Regions from separate parts of the Furfurilactobacillus sp. WILCCON 0119 genome, predicted to be linked through region 2. Evidence: predicted binding sites of a transcription regulator. Region 2 holds the regulator's gene; the other holds the start of a gene.
What was found. Region 2 encodes CtsR, which represses protease genes until heat stress. Its sites were predicted from a motif close to TTGGTCAAAAAAGGTCAAANA; they were not measured.
Positions count from the first base shown of each region.

Region 1: clpP (ATP-dependent Clp endopeptidase proteolytic subunit ClpP) is a predicted target of CtsR. The motif match lies at 1,471-1,491, and genes of this name have one in related genera.

Region 1 is NZ_JBPCCV010000002.1:219,532-222,712, reverse strand. It holds gene ACRYI5_RS04625 (TetR/AcrR family transcriptional regulator) at 26-607, shown strand; gene clpP (ATP-dependent Clp endopeptidase proteolytic subunit ClpP) at 794-1,387, opposite strand; gene ACRYI5_RS04615 (prenyltransferase) at 1,570-2,487, shown strand; gene nhaC (Na+/H+ antiporter NhaC) at 2,889-3,181, shown strand, end outside.
Region 2 is NZ_JBPCCV010000006.1:140,156-143,336, reverse strand. It holds gene ACRYI5_RS10405 (D-2-hydroxyacid dehydrogenase) at 1-639, shown strand, start outside; gene tenA (thiaminase II) at 946-1,605, shown strand; gene ACRYI5_RS10395 (CtsR family transcriptional regulator) at 1,811-2,284, shown strand; gene ACRYI5_RS10390 (ATP-dependent Clp protease ATP-binding subunit) at 2,348-3,181, shown strand, end outside.

The DNA.
Region 1 (3,181 bases), on a different contig from region 2:
ACCGGTCTCGGTAACATGAGAACCTATGAAGAAGAAAGATGAACAAAAATATCAAGCAATTTTAAATGCGGCAGCGACACTCATCATTGATGGGAGTGTTGGCGACGTCTCAACAACAAAGATTGCCCGTGCAGCGGGGATTTCTCAGTCCAGTTTGTACGTTTATTTTACGAGCCGGGAACAGTTATTGACGGCGTTATACATTCGCGAATTAACCAATTTATATCAGGGCGACTTGGCGTTAGATGTAAGCGACCTAACGTTTGCAGCAACCCTGCGGCTGTATCTGCAACAGTTGTTCGACTATGCGGTGGCTCATCCCGGAAGCATAACCGTGATCCAAAAGCTAAAGGAAACGATGCGTCAGGAAACGGTGGACGCCCCGAAAGTTCGGGCAATCGTGGCAACGAGCCGGGTTCAACAATTATTGGCAGCCGGAATCGCTAACCACGATCTTCGGCAAGTGGATCTGTCCTTGCACCGTAACATCATTTTTTCAACGGTAAAACTTCATGTGGATAACCTCAATCAGGGTGTTTATTCGCGGGCAAGCATGCCGTTTAGCACTGTGTGTGACATGATCATGGCGGCGGTGTTAGCGAAATAACGAACGAACCAAAATAAGCGATCCGTTACTGGCATGATGTCGGTAACGGATCGCTTATTTTGGTGATGAAATTAAAGACCCTCAATCAAGCGGGGCAGACCAACGACCTAGTTGAGGCCTATCTAAAGCGATTTTGATGAACGAAAAAAAACACTGCCCGGATTTAACCGGGCAGTGTTTTTCGCATTACTTCATTTCGCTGGAGTTTTGCATAATGTGGTCGATCAAACCGTAATCGAGGGCCTGTTGAGCGGTCATGTAGTTATCCCGTTCAGTGTCCCGGTTAATGGTTTCAATGTCTTGGCCAGTCTTTTCAGCCAGCAATTCATTGATCATCTTCCGTGTCTTCAGAATTTCTTCTGCGACAATTTCGATTTCAGTTTGTTGCCCTTGAGCACCACCAGAAGGTTGGTGAATCAAGATTTCTGAGTGAGGTAAGGCAAAACGTTTGCCCTTCGCACCAGAAGTGGCAAGGATGGAAGCCATGGAAGCAGCCATCCCCATGACGATCGTTTGCACGTCGGACTTCACAAAGTTCATCGTGTCGTAGATTGCCATCCCAGAAGTGATCACACCACCTGGGGAGTTGATGTACATGTAGATATCTTTGTCAGAATCCTGGGCGTCTAAGAACAAAAGTTGGGCGATGATGGCGTTTGCCATGTCGTCTTCAATTGGTCCAGATACCATAATGATCCGGTCTTTTAACAGTCGTGAGTAAATGTCATAGGCGCGTTCACCGCGGCTGGACTGTTCGATAACAGTTGGAATTAAAGCCATGAGAGAGGCCTCCTTGTATTTTGCGTTGTGGATTAGCACTTATAATGGTCCTCTGCTAATCAACGTAATTGTAGTTTAACCCAAAGGTCAAAAAAGGTCAAACAAAATCCCGGCTTTTGTGCGCAATTTTTTCGTGAACATGTGGTAGCCTTAGAGGTACAAGAGTTGAGGGGGAAAACGGAATGAAGAAAAAGTGGCTAACGTGGCCGATATTCGTGGAATTAACGGAAATTTACACCGCACCATTAAACATTGTGTGGTTTATTTTGGGGGCGGCAATTGCGCAATCGCGGTATGGTATTGTCAATTGGGTGAACGTCTTATTGTGTTTAGTGGATGTTTTCATTTTTGACTTAGCTGTCAACGTGTCGGATAACTATTATGATTACGTTCATGCGGCCGATCGAGAAGGGTATGCGGCGCACACCAACCCACTTGGGCGGTTGCAATTGCCGTTACGAGGTGTCTGGTGGTTAGCTGCCAGTTTGTACGCCTTGTCAGCGGTTCCTGGCTTGTTCTTAATTATGCGGACGGGGTGGCCGATTCTCGTCTTTGGACTAATTGGTTATGCCATCGGAATTTTTTACACGGCCGGACCGAAACCGTTAAACGCCATGCCAATTTGTGAGGCAGTTGTGGCGTTATCCATTTCGTATTTGATTCAATTAGTCTGTGTCTACGTTAGTATTTATGGTCATCAACCGTTTACCATCGGGATGGTTGGAACCACGTTTACATTATGCTTACCGTTGACCCTGATCTTCTTCATGGTCCAACTGTCTAACAATACAGCGGATCTGGAAGAAGACATTAAGAACCATCGGCACACACTGGCCTACTTTATTGGGCGAAAACGGGCGGTTGCCCTGATGAAAGTGCTACTGGTTGTTGGGTCATTGTGGCCACTGGTCAACTTCTTTGCCGGAATCGCGCCGTGGCCCACGTTACTGAGTGTCCTGTTGCTGCCAGTAATGTGGCGGGGCATTCAGCCGTTCTTTGCTGTTCAGGATAAACAAAAAACGTACGGGGCAGTGCTGAAGAGCACCGCGTTGTTCTTTGTGGGGTACACCGTATTATTTGCCCTTGGCGTCTGGTTGTAAAAAATGTTTGACATCAATGACAAAAACTGGTATTTTTCTAATTAATATTTAATCAGGTGTTTTCATCCCGAGTAGCGGATGGTCTGGGTGTCAGGAAGTCGGTGGGTGCTGCGAACCGATCAGGGCCATTTTTGCGAACTACTTGAAGACGTTAATGAACGGGCACCACCGGACCGTTATCCCGGTGAGAGTGAGTGTTTTTGGTGCGGGAATTTTCTAAGCCGGACACTAAGCTGGGTGGTACCACGGTGAAAATCGTCCCTGTTATGCATTGGCATAGCAGGGACGATTTTTTTGTTTAGGGGAGGAAAGCAGATGACAGAGACAAGTGGGGGCACGCCCCGATATTGATGCGCAACGTGTGTGGTGTTGACTGAGCATTGATGAAAGAGGTAGCAATTATGGAAAAGAAAACGTTTAAAGTGGGGCGCAATGAAGCACTGGTTGTTTTAATTGGGATGTTAGTCATTATGGGGCTGGGGGTCATTAAGTTTGGATTGTCACCTCAAGTACCAGTTATGTTAGTCATGGGCCTTCTCATGGCGTGGGCGGTGGCCCACCGGTTGCCGTGGTCAAAGATCAATGCCGGAATTAAGGACGGAATCGAAACCGGGATCGTGCCAATTTTTATTTTTATTCTCGTTGGGGCGCTGATCAGCACGTGGATCGCGGCCGGCATCATTCCGACCCTGAT
Region 2 (3,181 bases):
CCACAATACGCACATCGCCAAGCAACGGGTGATTTACGGTGGGCACCAGACATTGCCACTGAATTGAACCAGTTGACAGTTGGTGTGATTGCGACTGGCCGGATCGGCCGCGCAGCCATCCAAATCTACCGTGGTTTTGGTGCGAAGATCGTTGCTTATGATGTCTTCCACAACCCAGAATTAGAAAAAGATGGCATCTACGTCGACACTTTGGATGAATTGTATGCCCAAGCTGACGTGATCTCACTGCACGCCCCAGCAACGAAGGAAAACTTCCACATGCTGAATGCGGAAGCCTTTGGCAAGATGAAGGACAACGTGTACATCTTGAACCCAGCTCGTGGGGATTTGATCGACACTGACGACTTGATCAAGGCCTTGGACGACGGCAAGGTTGCTGGTGCAGCCCTTGACGTTTACGAAAACGAAGTCGGGATTTTCAACGAAGACTTTGGTAGTTTCGATGCCATTCCTGACGAACGGTTGAAGAACTTGATGAGCCGTGAAAATGTGTTGGTTAGCCCACACATTGCCTTCTACACGAAGACAGCGGTGCGGAACATGGTGCAATTTGCATTGAACAACAACCGCCAATTAATTGAAACAGACACTGCCGAAAACTTGGTGTCGTTTAAGTAGAAGAGAGCGAAACCTAATGCGATTAGGCCTGCTCATCTAACAGAAAACCCGCACCATGGACTGAACTTTGTCCATGGTGCGGGTTTTCTGTTAGATGAGACGAGGCTTGCATTAGGTTTCGCGTTTGCGAAGCAAAAGAAAGAAACTGATCCACCTAAGACAAGATGGACTGAACTTTGTCCATGGTGCGGGTTTTCTGTTAGATGAAACGAGGCTTGCATTAGGTTTCGCGTTTGCGGCGGTTAAAGTCTGCGGACGGTTTGCTATAATGGTTGTTAAACGAATCAAAATCAGGGGATGTTATTAATGGTGTTTAGTACTCAAGCTAAGGCAGCGGCGTTGCCGTTATGGCAGGCAAGTTTAGACCATCCGTTTATTGAACAGTTAAGTGCGGGGACGTTACCGGAAGCCGTGTTTCGGTACTATTTGATTCAGGATCATCATTATTTACGCGACTTCGCGAAGCTACATGAATTGACCGCGGCGGCAACGACCGATCCGAAAGTGACGGCATTGCTGTTGGAACTCGCCGCTGATTTACGGGCCGGTGAAATGGCGACGCGGGCGACGTACTTTAAGACACTGAAAATCACGGATGATGAAGTCGCTACGACGCCGCTGGCACCAACGACGTATGCGTACACGTCCCATATGTACCGGACGTTGACGGAACAAGGCCCGGAAGCGGCCATTGCCGGATTATTGCCATGTGCATGGTTATACGCCGACATCGGGGAAACGCTGACTGGTAAACAGTCACCAGTCCCAATCTATCAGGCCTGGTTAGACAGCTATCAAGCTGCGAGCTACATGGATGCGGTGGCGACGCAATTAGCGTTGACGGATCGAGTGGCAGCGCATGCTGACGAGCAAACGCAGCAAGCCATGAACGCCGCCTTTAAACGGAGCACGTTTTACGAATGTTCATTTTGGCAAATGGCCCTCGATCAAGAAACGTGGGCATAATGTTTTAGATGATCCCGAACTGCTAACTAAAAGTTAGCAGTTTAGGATCTTTTTTCTGTCACTTCATCAAAAAAACGTGTATAGTAGTCTTCCCATGAAGACCAGAAACTTTATTATGACAACGTTGGGGAAACTTTTTCATTGCAAAAGCCGCGATTCTTCGTATAATAAAGTCAATATTAGTCAAAGATTGGGGTGAGCGAGGATGGAAGGCTCAACGAACATTTCTGATGTGATTGAGAAGTACTTAAAGAGCATTTTGGAAGGCGCTGACCAGGTGGAAATTCGCCGGTCAGACATTGCTGATCAGTTTAATGTTGTCCCATCACAAATCAACTATGTCATTAAGACACGGTTTAACATGCAGAACGGCTACATTGTCGAAAGTAAGCGGGGCGGCGGTGGCTATATCCGGATTGAAAAGGTTGACCTTTTTGCGGACGCAGACATCCTTGATAACTTGTTGAATGATGTCGTGGGGGATTCAATTAACCAGCACGATGCGTATGCGATTATTAACTCTCTGTTTAACGATGGGGTGCTTAAGGAACGTGAAGCGAACATCATTTTATCGGCCATTGATAAGGATACGCTGAACGTGGGTGATCATGATGTTGAATGTACGCTACGCGCCCGGATTCTAATTGGGGTGTTGAACCGCCTTCGATTAGAGAATTAGGTTGGTGGACCACACGTTTGCACAAACGACAAACACGGGTCATTAATGAAAGGCAGGACAGAGATGGATAATTTATTCACACCGAGTGCCAAGGACGTTTTAGTGCTGGCACAGGAACAAGCTAAATATTTCAAACACCAGGCTGTGGGTACTGAACACTTATTGCTAGCCTTAACCATTGAACAAAATGGGATTGCTAGCAAAGTCCTGGATCAGTTCAACGTGACCGAAGAAGACGTTCGTGAAGAAATCGAACGGTTTACCGGCTACGGAACCATGACTAACACAACAAAAGATACCTATTTACCATATTCACCAAAAGCCAAGGACATGTTGACATTGGCCGGTGACGAAGCAAAACGGTTGGGTGCCACTAAGATCGGAACGGAACACCTATTGTTGGCGTTGTTATCAGACGAAACAATTCTGTCATCCCGGATCTTGATGACGTTGAACCTGGATCTAGCGCAAACGCGAAAGATCATTCTACACAAGCTGGGCGTTAACGATTCACCGCGGCGGCGTCAACAAATCGCCAAAGCGAACGCGGCTAAGCAGCCAAAGGAAGGCACGCCAACCTTAGACTCACTGGCACGTGACTTAACGGCCCTGGCGGTTGAAAAACAAATGGATCCTGTGGTTGGCCGTGCTAAAGAGGTTAAACGGGTGATTCAAATTTTGAGTCGTCGGACGAAAAATAACCCCGTGTTGATTGGGGAACCTGGTGTCGGGAAGACTGCCATTGCTGAGGGCCTTGCCCAAAAGATCGTCGCCGGTGATGTGCCAGATAACCTTGCTGACAAACGGTTGATGATGTTAGACATGGGATCACTGGTTGCCGGGACCAAGTACCGTGGTGAATTCGAAGACCGGCTCAAGAAAGTCATCGAAGAAATT